DNA from 2 places in the Peribacillus sp. NPDC060253 genome. Region 2 is predicted to be linked to the other one. Evidence: riboswitches for the same ligand, from Rfam matches in the RefSeq annotation. Region 2 holds a riboswitch; the other holds the start of a gene.
What was found. Region 2 has a riboswitch for S-adenosylmethionine ahead of ACFWE9_RS10195 (sugar ABC transporter substrate-binding protein). Riboswitches for the same ligand answer to the same signal wherever they lie in the genome.
Positions count from the first base shown of each region.

Region 1: linked by a shared signal. The riboswitch ahead of mtnW (2,3-diketo-5-methylthiopentyl-1-phosphate enolase) and the one ahead of ACFWE9_RS10195 (sugar ABC transporter substrate-binding protein) in region 2 are both predicted to bind S-adenosylmethionine.

Region 1 covers NZ_JBHXAS010000019.1:15,368-23,335, reverse strand. The annotation lists partial or broken gene ACFWE9_RS07510 (nitrilase-related carbon-nitrogen hydrolase) at 29-454, opposite strand; gene ACFWE9_RS07505 (pyridoxal phosphate-dependent aminotransferase) at 554-1,726, shown strand; SAM riboswitch class I at 1,849-2,001, shown strand; gene mtnW (2,3-diketo-5-methylthiopentyl-1-phosphate enolase) at 2,104-3,336, shown strand; gene ACFWE9_RS07495 (2-hydroxy-3-keto-5-methylthiopentenyl-1-phosphate phosphatase) at 3,343-4,002, shown strand; gene ACFWE9_RS07490 (methylthioribulose 1-phosphate dehydratase) at 3,999-4,628, shown strand; gene ACFWE9_RS07485 (cupin domain-containing protein) at 4,654-5,187, shown strand; gene ACFWE9_RS07480 (CobW family GTP-binding protein) at 5,312-6,238, shown strand; partial or broken gene ACFWE9_RS07475 (DUF2188 domain-containing protein) at 6,298-6,450, shown strand; gene ACFWE9_RS07470 (hypothetical protein) at 6,502-6,744, opposite strand; gene ACFWE9_RS07465 (hypothetical protein) at 6,820-7,119, shown strand; gene ACFWE9_RS07460 (YncE family protein) at 7,239-7,968, shown strand, end outside.
Region 2 covers NZ_JBHXAS010000029.1:1,821-9,788, forward strand. The annotation lists gene ACFWE9_RS10165 (DMT family transporter) at 1-757, opposite strand, end outside; gene ACFWE9_RS10170 (aldo/keto reductase) at 951-1,883, opposite strand; gene ACFWE9_RS10175 (hypothetical protein) at 2,010-2,195, opposite strand; gene ACFWE9_RS10180 (branched-chain amino acid transport system II carrier protein) at 2,137-2,343, opposite strand; gene ACFWE9_RS10185 (hypothetical protein) at 2,559-2,732, shown strand; gene ACFWE9_RS10190 (GTPase domain-containing protein) at 3,200-5,941, shown strand; SAM riboswitch class I at 6,039-6,144, shown strand; gene ACFWE9_RS10195 (sugar ABC transporter substrate-binding protein) at 6,260-7,372, shown strand; gene ACFWE9_RS10200 (sugar ABC transporter ATP-binding protein) at 7,428-7,968, shown strand, end outside.

The sequences.
Region 1 (7,968 bases), on a different contig from region 2:
CTTTTTAAATAGTTTGTCAATGGGGAAATTAATAATAATCCGGACGGCGATCTTCAAAAACAGGTATTTTGTTGCGAGCTTTCGAAACTTTCTTGTAGTCCAGCGTGCCTGGCAACAGTTCGTTTTCATCTCCGGCTTCACTTACGATAGCTCCCCATGGATCTTTAATCAAGGAATGTCTGGCAAATATATTTTTGACATCCGTACCTGAACGATTCACGGCTACAACATATACGTGGTTTTCGACGGCACGGCTAATCAATAGGGGTCTCCAGTGATCGGCAATCTCATTTAACCTGGTCAAGTCGTATCCGGTTGTCCAAAGCTCTGGTAAAATAAAGATATCGGCTTCTGATCGTGCAGCTTTTTCGATCCGTTGTTCTGCAACCTAAAAGTTGATATCTGGTTGCTCAAAGGCAATATCGATTTGGAGGCAGGCTATTTTCCGTTTCATTGTATAAAACCACCACATGTAAAAAATGCTTTACAAGACGATGATAAACATATATCATTTGTGACTAGAATTTCAAGAAATTTCAGAGAAGGTGTAAAAATGTTGCAATTTGAAAAATCAAGACTGCTTCAGGAACTGCCCAAGCAGTTTTTTGCCTCTCTAGTCGCAAAAGTCAATGCGATTACAGCACAAGGACATGATGTCATTAATTTAGGTCAGGGAAATCCTGATCAGCCGACACCTGAGCATATTGTGAAAAGTCTACAGGCAGCCGCTGAAAAACCGATTAATCATAAATATTCACCGTTCCGTGGGCATCAATATTTAAAAGATGCTGCCGCTGTCTTTTATGAACGTGAATATGGGGTCAAGCTCGATCCCAATAGCGAAGTCGCGATTCTCTTTGGTGGAAAGGCAGGACTTGTGGAATTGCCACAATGTTTATTGAATCCTGGGGATACGATTCTGGTTCCTGATCCCGGCTATCCTGATTATCTTTCCGGTGTTGTTCTAGCTCAGGCAAAAACGGAAGTCATGCCGCTGACAGAAGAAAATGGTTTTCTTCCGGATTACAAAGATATACATAGTGACGTGCTTGATAAAGCAAAAATGATGTTCTTGAACTATCCGAATAATCCTACTGGTGCATCTGCAACTTTAAGTTTCTTTGAGGAAACGGTCTCCTGCGCAAAAGAGCATTCCATTTGTGTGGTCCACGATTTTGCATATGGGGCGATAGGATTTGAAGGGAAAAAACCGATAAGTTTTCTCCAAGCTGAGGGAGCGAAGGATATAGGAATTGAGATATATACACTATCGAAAACATATAATATGGCAGGGTGGAGAGTCGGCTTCGCAGTTGGGAATAAAAGTGTCATAGAAGCGCTTGAGCTTTTGCAAGACCATCTTTATGTGAGTCTCTTCCCGGCGATACAAGAAGCAGCGGCAAGTGCTTTACTTGACTCGCAGAGTTGTGTAGAGGAGTTAGTGAAGAAATACGAGGGGCGAAGGAATGTTTTCATTGAGGGATTACAGGCCATCGGCTGGGATGTCAAAGCTCCGGACGCCTCTTTTTTTGCCTGGCTCAAGATACCAAAAGGGTTTACATCCGAGAGTTTTGCGGATTATTTATTAACGCATGCCCACGTAGCTGTAGCTGCTGGAAATGGATTTGGTGAATTTGGCGAAGGGTACGTCAGGGTAGGGCTTCTTACTTCCGAAGAACGGCTTAAAGAGGCTGTCGAACGGATACGCGCATTAAACATATTTTAACTGGGGGAGAAGTTATCCACCTTAAATAATCATAAACCTATTGACAATGTACGGATTACCTGTCAGAATACAAACTAAATTCTTAATCTTTCGATACTTAAACATAACTATATATCAGCGTTTTCTTATTTTGAGCAGGTGGAGGGACTAGCCCTATGAAGCCCAGCAACCGACCGTAATTCCATTGTAAAATGGGGCGGAATTCTTCGCCGGATTTTCTTGAAATCCACAAGGCACGGTGCTAATTCTTGCAGCTAATGGCTGGGAGATAAGAAGATGGCTTTTTAAAGCCTCTTCATTGTGAAGGGGCTTTTGCCAATTTGAGATTTAAAGTTAATGACTTCGAGATTCTACTAACGTGTTATAGGAGTGATCAGATGAGCGAGATAATCGCTACTTACTTAATTCATGATTTTGATGGAAAACATGAGAAAAAAGCAGAAAGCATTGCCTTGGGTTTGACTGTGGGAACATGGACGGACCTGCCCCATTTAGTTCAGAAGCAGCTGGAAAAGCATAAGGGACGTGTCGTCTCTGTGACACCATTAGCTGAAGAAGAGAAGGCTAACCGCTATTTTGATCGTAAAGTGTACCGTTCATTCATTAAAATTGCTTATCCAGCAGGGAATTTCTCTAATGATTTACCCGCAATCCTCACGACGGTCTTCGGTAAACTTTCATTGGACGGTGAAATTAAACTGATCGACTTGGATTTTATCGGTGATATTCACAAGGCTTTTCCTGGTCCGCAATTTGGTATTGCAGGCATAAGAGAGAAGATTGAAGTATATAATCGGCCTCTTGTGATGAGCATTTTCAAAGGTGTGTTAGGACGGGATTTAACATTCCATAATGAGCAACTGAAGCAACAGGCATTAGGAGGTGTCGATCTTGTAAAAGACGACGAGATTCTCTTTGACCAGGAACAGACTCCTTTTATCGATCGAATTAAAACCGGAAAAAGAATATTGAATGAAGTCTATGAAACCACTGGTCACCGAACTTTATATGCTGTCAATCTATCAGGGAAAACATTTGAATTATTGGATAAGGCAGAGCAAGCGGCTGAAGCAGGGGCAGATGCTTTATTGTTCAACGTTCATACATATGGTTTGGATGTAATGCAAGCCTTGCGTGAACATGATCGAATCAAGCTGCCGATCATGGCACATCCCGCATTTAGCGGAGCGTTGGCTTCTTCATCTTTTTATGGAATCGGCTATCCATTATTGCTTGGTAAATTAGTGAGGCTATCAGGTGCAGATTTATCCTTATTCCCATCCCCTTATGGAAATGTCGCACTTGAAAAAGACGAGACATTAGCCATTGCAAAAGCTCTGACAAAAGATGAACTTTCTTGGAAAAAGGCCTTCCCTGTTCCTTCAGCTGGTATTCATCCGGGCATGGTTCCCGACCTAATCAAGGATTTCGGTATAGACAGCGTAATCAATGCCGGAGGTGGTATCCACGGACACCCTGACGGAGCAGAAGGCGGGGCCAAGGCTTTCCGTTCTGCTGTGGAAGCCGTTCTAGCAGGAAAGGACCTATCTGAAGCGGCGGCTGAGGAAGAAACACTAAAAAAAGCTCTTGTTTTATGGGGAGGCTTATAAGAAATAATGAAACCGATCATCTTTTGTGATTTTGACGGTACGATCACCAACACAGATAATATCATTTCTATCATGAAAAAATTTGCGCCTCCAGAATGGGAAGAGTTGAAAGATGCGGTTCTTCAACAAAAAATCAGTATATCCTCTGGGGTAGGCGATATGTTTTCCCTGCTTGACAGTACCTTGAAGGATGAAATCATTCAATATGTAATAGACACAGCTGGCATTCGGCCAGGGTTTTATGAATTCGTTGAGTATACGAAACAAGCTAACATTCCTTTATATATAGTAAGCGGAGGCATGGATTTTTTTATCGAACCTCTTTTACATGAAATCTTGCCCCCAGATTCCGTTTTTTGTAACAATGCCTACTTCGATAAGGAAAGGATCTATATAGAGTGGCCCAATGCTTGTGATGACCAATGTAAAAATGATTGTGGCTGCTGTAAGCCTTCAATTATGAGGGAAATTGCAGGCGAGGATGATTTTAAACTCGTCATCGGAGATTCAGTGACTGATTTTGAAGCAGCAAAACAGGCTGATTTTGTCATTGCTCGTGACATTCTGCTTGAGAAATGTAATAAAGATGGAATCCCACATCAAGGATTTGAAACGTTTTATGATGTAATTGACATTTTAAAGCAGCGGGAGGAGCCACGGGCATGAACACACAGAGTAAAGAATGGCTGGAATTGGCGGAGATTAAAGCAGAACTGGCCGAAAGGGATTGGTTCATGGGAACAAGCGGGAATTTATCCATTCGTGAACCCAAAAGCCCTTTCTTTTATATTACGGCAAGCGGTAAGGATAAACGAAAGCAATCGGATTCGGACTTTTTACTGGTGGATTTAAAAGGAAACCCAGTTGAAGAAACGGAGTTAAGACCTTCGGCCGAAACTTTGCTTCATACCGTTATTTACGGGAAAACCAATGCGAACTGTGTACTCCATATCCACACAGTGGAAAATAATGTGATGTCGGAATTGTACGGGGATGAAGGTCAAGTGACTTTTCGGAATCATGAAATCATTAAAGCGACTGGTAGGTGGGATGAAGATTCAGAGTTTCGCATTCCAATCATATATAACCACGCTGACATTCCGCTGTTATCTGAAAAATTCAAGCCGCATGTCGAAGAAGACTCTGGTGCCGTGCTCATCCGTAATCATGGTATAACGGTTTGGGGTGAAAGCGGGCTCGAAGCAAAAAGAATACTTGAAGCTTGTGAATTTTTATTTCAATATCAACTTTTGCTCAATCAACAACAGGCACTTGCAGGTTCTGTAAAATAAAAACTATATCGAGGAGGAATGAATGATGGCGACAATTAGATTCCATGAAACAAACGAGGTTATTGAAAACGGTGAACAGGTAAAAGGTTTTTTAGAAACACAGGGCGTAATATATGAGCAATGGGATATTTCGAAATTACCAGCTCATCTTGTAGAAAAATATGATCTAACAGATGCTGACAAAGAGGAAATCCTTTTAACATTCAAATCCGAGATAGCGGAAATTTCGGAAAGAAGAGGCTATAAAGCGCATGATATCATCACATTATCCGATGCAAATCCAAACCTGGATAAAATGCTTGAAAACTTTAAGCAGGAACATCACCATGAGGATGACGAAGTGCGTTTCATAGCAGGCGGAACGAGTATCTTTGCCATTGAAGGCAGTGATAAACAGTGGTTTGATGTACGGCTTAATCCAGGAGATCTGATTAGCGTACCAGAATCAACAAGACATTATTTCACGTTGGCGGAGGATAGGAAAACCGTTGCAGTTCGGATTTTCGTTACAGCGGCGGGCTGGGTGCCAATTTACGATAAAGACGAAGTTCAAGCATGAGTCATTGTTGAAAAACCAGCTTACGGGCTGGTTTTTTTATGTGGTCCCGGCAAATGATTTAGAAGGATAAGTATGATAGAATTTAACGGAATCAAATTTAACAGGATCATAGGAGCAGATACGAATGAAAACAACGGAAGTTTACATATTAGGCGGTTTTCTCGGCAGCGGGAAAACGACGCTTCTACGAAATATTTTAAAACAGGAAAGTGAAGCGGGTAGAAAAGTGGCCGTTCTTTTAAATGAACTCGGCAGTGTATCGGTGGACAGTGGGTTGATAGGTGATGAAGTCCCTCTGAAGGAGCTTTTTGACGGGTGCATTTGTTGTACCATTCAGGATAAGCTGGAGGTACAGCTCCATGAATTGTTAACTGAAAACGACCTGGACGCCGTTTATATTGAAACCACAGGCGCTGCACATCCTGTTGAAGTACTGGATGGTATCATGTCGCCGCTTTTCGCTAAAAGGCTAGAATATAAAGGGATTATAACAGTTGTCGATTTATTAAGGTGGCGCGATCGGGAAGAGCTCTCGCCGCAGCTGCGGCAGTTGCTTGCTGAACAAATTCACCATGCGGATTTCATATTATTGAATAAAGCGGATTTAGTTAGTGAGATGGAAGCCGCACAGCTGATTTATACGATACAGGCGCTGAATACGGATGCGGTATGTTTATTGACAGAGTATGCAGCCGTTTCCTTGGCATCGCTGCAACAGATGCAACGAAAAAAACAAAAGGGCGTTCAAAAGCTTAATGTCCACGACCATTTGCATCTATCTGCAGTCGTTCATACTTTTGAAGGAGCTGTGGAACAAACTGACTTTGAAGATTGGCTTAGGTCTCTTCCGGAAACGGTCTATAGAATGAAAGGATACATTTCCTTTACACATTCACAATACCCTCATTTATTCCAATACTCATACGGAATGCCGATGTATATGAATGAAATGATAAAAATGCCATTGAATATCGTCATAATCGGGGAAAAGTTGGAGAGGGAGAGTATTATCAGTACGTTGAAGGCTTTGGAAGCGAAAGCGGCTCAATAACGTTTACCGCCTATTTATGAAGGGAAATATTAAAGAGACTTTCTAAGGAGGCGGTATACATGCCATGGAATAATAATGATTACCCGGATTCAATGAAGAATTTAGATAAAGATGTCAGGGAAAAGGCTATTGAAATTGCAAATGCAATGTTGGATGAAGGATATGAGGATGGAAAGGCCATTCCAATTGCCATAGACCGGGCTGAAAAGTTTGTGGGAAAAGATTGAAAAAATGGTCAGACCCATTATTGGGTCTGACCATTTTTATTGCTGCATTCCAAAGGCGGCAAATGTCTTTTCGTCTTCTATTAATCCGCAAGCAGCACATTGAACCCGAACTTCAGGACCATTATATGCTAGATGGAATGGCTGAAGGGAATCGTTTGAATATTGTTCAACAATCTCACCGGATTGCGGATCCTTTTTAATGGGGGTTGCTACTTGCTGAATGAGATTGAAGCGAGATTTATTTGTCCGGCAATTTGGACAGCGGTATACTTGAGACATTGTACTCACTCCCTTTTGAATTTTTAAAAGCGTAATCGTATTATTAAGATAGTCTTTACAAAGTTGATTCATAATATGTATAAATTAGTAATGGATGGAAGGGATAAAATGAAAGAAACAGACATGCAAGAAGAATTGTTGGAGGCTTATTTAAGTATATGGAATAATCGCAAGGTGACGGATGGAGACGGAAGGGAAGTGTTATCTGAACTCATCCGTCGTGAGCTTTTGGATGAAAATGCACATCCGCGTGCCCGAAAACCAGTCTTGGAGAAGTTTTACCTCAGCATTAAACGTGTGATGCAATCTTCACTTTCTAACGAGATGAAAACCGCGATCGCCATGGCCTATGTCACTGAACTGGAAAGATTATGATCGCCGTTCAGACACTGCGAATGCTGTTGGCAAATTTTCTTTTCCGCTTCATACTTTTTTCACAACTCATTGTTAAAATTTTATAAAACTAGTTATTTAATGAATAAGGAGCTAAAAATATGAAGTGGGGCATTGCGCTTTTACTTGCCGTCTTACTGCTTACTGGATGTACTAGCAGTAATACTTTTACTAAAATAAACAAAGGTGAATCTTTCTTGGCGACCGTCAATATCAAGGATACCTCCCTTACTTTCATAGATGAAAACTATCATGCTTTTGCCACATGGGATATTTCAGAACCATTTACCGGAGCGTTGCTACTGGCAGATAAAGATACTATCCTAATTTATGGGAAAGAGATGGAGAAAGTCCAGGCGTATTCTTTATCAGCTGGAAAACTGATTAACAGCTGGGAAGTAGGGAAAGGAATCGTCAATATGCAGTTGTTGCATGATGGAAAAAGCATCGTGGCAGTCAATCAATCGAATCACTCCATATACTTTTTTAATGATGAAGGGGAGGAGCAGGATATAGTCAAGGTAGGAAAAAGCCCCTTGACCGTTCTTCAAGGAGTGGAGGAGAATCGTTTGTATGTCATTAACTTTGGTGATACAAAATGTTCAGTGATAAATCTTGAAACGAAAAAGGTCGATTTTGAATTTCCTATACATAGTTCTAGCACCGGCTCTTTATTAAGGGAAGAAAAGGATGAAATATGGATAGGGGGCCATGGTGATGGGGACCAAGTGGAAGAAAATCTATATATTTATTCGGCAAGTACCGGAGAGTTGAAGAGTAAGTTGAAGGCTCCCACCATGCCGATAAAGTTCCTTGAGAATGATGATGGCA
Region 2 (7,968 bases):
CAGCAATCAAATTCAGAAAAATGCCAGCCTGGCTTGCATTGATGTGACGAAGGGAAATATTCCAGAAAATAAAGGAACCGACGGATGGGAAGATTCCAATATATAAGAGACCTATGATCGCTTGACTGCTTAAATCAAAGCTCAGTCCCGAGCCAATGGCAAATGGAGTGACGAGAATCAATCCGAGAAATACAGAAACGGCTGTGGCTGAAATGATCGGAATGCTTTTCAATTTTTTGCCGATTATCGAATAGAAGGTCCAAACGAGAATCGCCAGGATCATCAATAGGTCGCCTTTATTATAAGTGAGCTGAAAAATTTCCAGAAGATGGCCCTTCGTTAACACCAATAAAACGCCGATTAAAGAAATGATAAGGCCGAGTGCATGATAGGATGTAATTTTCTCCTTTAACAGTAAGGCGGAAAAAAGTACAATTAAAGCAGGGTTAATGGAATTGACAAGAGCTGCATTCATGGAAGTTGTATAGGTCAAAGCCCAATAAAGGAAAAAATTATAACAAATGATACCGAGTACACCCATGACTAATAGTAATTTCCAGGCTTTCCATACACTCCTCCATTGTGGTTTCTCAATCCATTGTGCTAGAGGGAATAATAAGAAAACGGCAATTAGCCATCGGATGAATGTTAGTTGAATCGGGGAAAGCTCGGTCACAACGTATTTTCCGAAAATGTAATTACCGGCCCAGAACAAATTGGCCAATATTAGAAATAAGATGATAGTGGATTTTTTCATGAAGCAGCCTCTTTCTTAATTGATGGAATATTCACTAAATATAGCAAAGTTGAAGAACGTAAGCAAAGTACCAAAGGAAGACTTTAATGTTAATAGCCTTTGGGTTAGCACATTTTAAAAAAGGTTCAGGATGACATAGAAAAAAAGGAAAAAGCTGTTCAACTTGAGCTGAACAGCCTTTCCCTATCTACTTTTAAGCGAAAATGGCGCTGATTTCAGCGATTTCATCCATGGTTAGGTGGACATCCAATGCTTTAAAGTTGCGTGTGACTTGTTCTGGCTTTTTCGCTCCGGGAATCAGGACATCTATCGAGTGTCGAGTTAAGTACCAAGCTAGCACCACATCGGCGACATCGGCATTCTTCCTGTTGGCGATCGCTCTTACTTCTTCCACTTTTTGCAGGTTGCTTACGAAGGCCTGTCCTTGGAAAAGCGGACTTTTTGCACGTCCGTCCACGAATGTGGACTCTTGATTATATTTGCCGCCAAGCAGGCCTGAAGCAAGGGGAAAATAGGGAATGAAGGAGATGTTATTTTCGGCCGTATATGGCAGTAAGTCTTGTTCCGCCCCTCGTTTGAATAAATTGTATTCAGATTGCAGGACATCGACATAGCCGTCTTTATTTGCTTCTTTTAATTGCTCGAATGAAAAGTTGGAAACACCGATTGACTTGATTTTACCTGCATCTTTCAATTCCTTTAAGGCACCTACCGCTTCATCCTTTGGTGTATCTTCATCAGGGAAATGGATGTAGAATAAATCGATGTAATCGGTTTGAAGTCTTCTTAGACTTGAGTCCACTGCGTCTTTCAAAAAAGCGGGAGAGTTATCAAAGACGATATTGCCATCAACGAATTTATGGGCTCCTTTAGTGGCAAGGATTATATCCTCACGTTTGCCGGTCTCTTTTAGGATTTCACCGATAAGTTCTTCGGAACGCTCAGGACCGTAAATGAAAGCTGTATCCCAAAAGTTAATTCCCTGTTCCAATGCCGTTCTTAAAACATTTCTTCCTGTATCCTCGCTTAGATTAGGGAATAGATTATGTCCGCCAATGGCATTCGTGCCAAGGCCAATCGGATTTACATACAGATCTGTTTTACCAATACGGGTTTGCTTAGACATATTACTTCTCATCTCCTTTAACCACATCATAACAAAAAGTGGAAGGTGTTTTCCAAAATAAAGCAATGCAGGACATGCAAAAAGTAAGCAGATGATCTGTAAAATCATCTGCTCACTTCATTATCATCAGGTTTCGATTTCCAACTCCTCTGCAGGAGCTGTTTGTCCGATTTGACTGGACAGAAGGCCAAATGCAGTGTCTGCGAGTGCATGGATGATCCATTCCATACCATAGGCAGAAAAGGGAAGTGCATCACTCATTGCTTGCAAGTGTTCTAAACGTAAGCCGAATGCATTCAGGCCACCTATCAAAGCAAAATACTCCTGTAAAGGTCATTGCACTCCGGTATACCTTTTTTGGGGGGCTGAATCGACGGCTGAGGAATGTCAGGACAATCGTTAATGGAAAAGCCATCACAAGGAATAGTACCGATACTTTTAAAATTTGATTCAGACCCATGAAAGAATGAAACCGACGATTATTACAATCAGAATGACGGTTAGTCAATATAATTTATTATTATTCCTTTTTAAAGAGCAGGATATTAGTCCCCTGTTGACGAAACTTCCTTTATCCAGGGTGTTTTTTGAATGGGAATCGGATATAACTCCCTATTATCTTTCTAACCGCAACTATATTATAATAGAAGGCAGAACACTAAAGGAGATAACAGTATGTCTGAAAATAAAAAATTAAGCCTGGCGGATGCAGTCAAACAAAAACTGGCTCAAAAGCAAGCGGGATCAAGTAAAGATAAATTGGAAACGGGCGTTGTGAAGAAAACGAAACAACTTAAAAGCCAGTTGACCAAAAAGCCGAATAACCAACGTAAGCGTACAGGGGTATAATCCTAATTTGTCAAAGGACAACGACTGTTCGGAGCTTATCAGAGAGCAGTTACCTTTTTTGAATGAGGGTACTGCTTTTTTCTATGAACGCAAAAATGGGGATTTAGTAATGGACGAAGTAGATAGTTAACGGGCTGGCTTCTGGGAATTTAGAGGGGGAAAGAATGGTTCGCTCACCTCTATTTGATATGGATAAAAGCAGAAAAAACATATTTTCTCGAATATGGAAATGACATCTCTGTATCGGTTTATTAAAAACATTACATTTCTATTTGTTTCTGTTTTAAAATTGTAAGAGTGTTGACATGTTGTTACCATATTGTTTTGTTAAAATAATATTTTAAGGTTTTATAAATAATTTTCTTAACTAAAGGAAGCTATAAATTGGATGTAAGGTCTTTTAGAAGGCTTATCAAATCAGTGATTATCCTTTAATTGAAAATATGAAATATATCGGGGGAATAAAGATGGACGAACGTCTGATCGGAAAAAAATATTATGAAACGATGATTGAGGATTCCAGGAAGCACCCCATTCAAGCTTTGGGTGAAATGTTTCTCGTGGAACAAAAAAAGGAAAGAGCAGATTTAACGGCAATTCGATTTGCTCAGGGTGAAGTATATTTTCAGCACCACGACTATGAAGCAGCCATTTTTAAATGGGAAAACATAGAAGGGGAACTTGGTTCATGGGCAAAGAAAAACATCGCTGATGCTTATTTTGAACTGGAAATGTATTCAACCGCAGAGGATATCTATAAATCCGTCGATACGAGTGAAACGGTCTTGAAAACAGAAGTTCTTTTGCAACTGTTTTCACTGTACATAGTAGAATCCAGAAATGATCTGGCTTCCAAAGTGGTGAAAGAAGCAGTCGAGTTTCAACCGGACTACCCGAATGTCACGGAAATTGCACGCGCCTTTTTTGAAGAACAAAAGGATTGGAACAGTGCGGTGGTATTGGCGGCGAATGAAAGTATCCGTACAGAATCAATGGGCTGGTTCGATGTGCTGAAAACGTATATCCAGCAGGGTGTTGCCCAATCGATGGATCCGGATTATTTTTCAACGGTCCTAGGCTCGCTATACACACTCGACCAGGGGCGTTTCGAAAAGGTGACGGTTGCCCTTTGGAAAAATTATAAATATACGGATTCTTATTTCGAATGGCTAAGAGTGATTAATAACTTGATAGATACCATCGAATTAAACACCGCAGATGTATGGGATGAGCTATCCGTCTATTACCGGGATGCTTATGCAGGTCTGCTTGAAGGAACGCACCTAATCAAAGATCTAAGTCCTGTCGTGCCAAGATTGCTGGAAAACTGGCTGAAAATCGCAGATGGGGAGCTATCGCTGTTTGCAGCGGCATCCGCGTTGTCCTGGAATGAAATCTTCCCGGATACGATCAATGCGCTGGTCATTCAGGATGCAGAAAGTCTGTTAGTGAAATCCCCTAAATTGGGAGGCGGACTGGAAGCGGGGGAAAAATTATTCAATTCCATTATCCAGTGGGCTGATGAGAATGATTTAAGGGTTGGCAATAAGCTTAATTGGATGGTCGAGGGGCTTAAGGATACCGGAAATTTCAATCTTCTACTTGTGGGAAGTACAGGAAATGGCAAGACATCCTTTATTCAGTCAATTGTTGGTGAAAGTATTGCTGCCGAAGATCATTCGTCCCTAGTGAGTGTCAAAGACGGGGATGACTTGGAAATCCTCGAAATTACCGATACAGATCGCAAAGCTGTCATGGAGTTAACTGAATTGGATGAAACACGCCGTCAGCGCGGGACGATTGTCGATGTTACCCTTATCAGTGACTACCTGAGAAATAATCGTCTGCGATTATTGGATACACCGGGGTTCAATGGGGAAATAAGCGTAGAATCCGACTTCCAAAGCTATTTGCATGGCAGTGATGGACTGATGTTCGTTCTTGATGCCCGGGCGCCATTCACCGGAAGTGAACGGGACCTGTTATTGGAAATTCAAATGATGGCCCCGAAACTTCCGATTCATTTCTTATTAAATAAAATGGATACGATATACAGTGATCAAGTCGCAGTTAGAATGGAAGACGAAACGTGGGATAAAGTGAATGCATACTTCCCAAATGCGAAAGTATTCGCTTTCTCCAAACTTTATGACAGCAAGCAGCAATTGAAGGACCTTTCAGTTTTCCTTCAATCGAATTATCAAGATGATAATTGGAAAGAAAAAAGGTCTGAAAAAATCCTTGCTTTCATCCGTAAAACGTTATCTAACCTGTTAGAAAAACGGGCAGCTAATGAGCGTAAATGTGAGCACTCCATTTCTTGGAATGAACAGATGGAAATCAAACTGAATGGAGCGGTCAATCAACTGGCTGATTTGGAAAAAGAAAAAAGTGAGAATATCATAAGGTCATATCGTTCGCTTAAAGATGAAGTGAAAAATCAACTTTATTCCAAAATTCCTGAATTACTGAGGGATTGTTCTAAATCGTTAACGGAGAGCAGTGATTTCAGTCAGGTCCATATACAGTTAAACCAGGAAATGAATGATCGGATCCAAGCATTCATATCTGATAAAATCATGCCGCAGTATTACCGTTCTCTTCAAGATTGGATTGCCAGTTCCCAAATGGAATTCACACAAAGCCAACAATTTATGGATGAGATGAGTGCTGGTTTCAATGAATTATACAAAGAAGAACGAATTACGCTTGCAGGTGACTTCAGAGTATTGGATGATTGGCGTCGTGATGCCGATCGGATGACAAGCAGTATCCGCATCGATGACGTTAATATCCTTATGCGCAGGACTCCATCACAATTGCTGCTTAAAGGAGCAGGAAAGCTGTTTGGGGCGATACCGCAAAATAAAGCCAATATGTACAATCGTTATAAGAAATACCTGGAAAGTGAAGATTACCTGGATGTTGCTGAGATGATCACGGAACGTTTCCTTACCCAATTCGGGTTGTTTGAAAAATCCCTGGATCGTGACATTTCACTTTTCTATCGCAGTTCATTTGCCTTACTTCAAAAAACAATTGAACAAACGCAGACTGAAATTAAAGACTACCAGGCAGCATTGGAGCATATGAAAGAAAATCCGGAAGTTTACCGTGACCCGATCACTTTGTATGAAGTGAAGTTACGTCAGTTGGAGAGACTTGAAAAAATTGAGAAAAAACGTCTAGCCCAACTGCAAAGAAAATAAAAAATAAATAGAAACATTTCAAATATTCAAAAATCTATTGACTTTATGACTATATCCCGATAAAGTGATAATTACAAAAAACGTATCACAATATATTCTCTTATCAAGAGTGGCGGAGGGACTGGCCCTAAGATGCCCAGCAACCGTTCCATTAGGAATTGGTGCTAAATCCTGCAAAACAGAAATGTTTTGACAGATAAGAGAGGGACAAGTCTGCAAATCAGCTGATTAAACCTCTCTATACTAGAGAGGTTTTTATTTTAGGATTTTCACCAACTAGATTGATGAGAATAATAAGATATTTTAGGGGGAAACAAGATGAGAAGGTCTATAAAAGGGGTATTCGTTTCAGCCATCGCTTCGGCTTTGCTATTAACGGGGTGCTCAACAGGGCAGAGTTCTACAGAAGCGAAGAAAGAAGAAAAGGTATCATTTGAAAATGTACCGGAAAGATTTGCTGAAGGGGAAGGAGCCAAAATCAAAGTGATCCGTAAAATTGGCGGAGATGATCATACGGCTCAATACTTAGCTGGAGCGAAGGAAGAAGGAGAAGATTTAGGATTTCAAGTGGATACATATACAGCCAATGGAGATACGGCTAAATTCCATGATGCCATCGCCCAGGCTTTGGAGGAAGATTATGACGGCTATATCATCTCCCATGGGGATGATGCAGCGACAGTGAATGACGTTCAAAAGTTGGTTGATGCAGGTAAAAGCGTTGTCACCTTCGATTCTATTAGTGATCTATCCAAAATAGACGGTGTGACATTAACATCACAGGATGATGAAGCACTGGCAACACTCGCTTTTGATAAATTGATAGAAGAACAGAAAGGTAAAGCTTCAATTGCCTATCTTTGGGTGGATGGTTTCCCTCCAATGGTAAGACGAAACGCAGTCTATCAGGAAAAATTAAAAGAAAATCCTGGGATTAAAGAAGTCGAAAGATTCGGAGTGGCATCAGCTGATACTTCCGTTCAGACACAGAATGCAGTAGCTGCAATGCTGAATAAATACCCTAAAGGAAAATTGGATGCAATATTTGCAACATGGGATGCCTTCGCTATCGGAGCGGCTCGGGCTATTAAAGAAGCAGGCCGGGATGAAGTGAAGATATATGGAATTGATGTATCAAATGCAGATCTTCAGGAAATCCAATCAGCTGATAGCTCATGGGACTACACGGCAGCAGTCGATCCCAAATTGATCGGTGCAGTGAATATGAGGTTATTGGCAAAAAAATTAGCGGGAGAAGAAACGCCGCAAACATATGACTTAAAGGCTTCACTAATTTCACAAAAGCAAATCCAAGCTTCAAAAGAAGCGGTAAACATGTCCAATCTATCTGGTATTGTCGATGGCTGGGGTGTATCAGAGGAATTTGAAGAGGATTGGATGAAAGTTTTGAAAGACCATTATAAAAAGTAAAAAGAGGCACTCTCTTTCAGTAGAAGGGAGTGTCTGTTCAATAGGGGGGATGGACATGGGCACACAACTAGAAATGAAGAAGATCTCGATTGAGTTTCCGGGGGTAAAGGCGCTAAGTGAAGTTGATTTTTCTGTACAATCAGGGACAGCACATGCATTGGTCGGTGCAAACGGAGCAGGGAAATCGACGTTAATGAAAGTTTTATCAGGAGCTCATGTTCATTATTCAGGTGATATTTTTTTGAATGGGATGAAGCAGGATATCCGTTCGCCAAAGAAGGCGCAGGAACAAGGCATTCAAATTGTGCATCAGGAAGTAGATACCGTACTGATCCCTAATTTAACGGTTGGGGAAAATGTAATGCTGAATGATATGGTCCAAAACATGGGCAAAAAACAGATGGTCCATTGGAAAGAGCTGCACAACAAAGCCTCTTATATTCTTGATGATATGAAAATTCGTGTCTCTTCGAAAAAGCTGGTAAGAGACCTTACCTTGGCTGAAAAACAGATGGTCCTGATAGCGCGGGCCGTTTCGACAGAATGCAAATTCTTGATTCTCGATGAACCAACTGCTCCGTTAAGTCATACGGAGA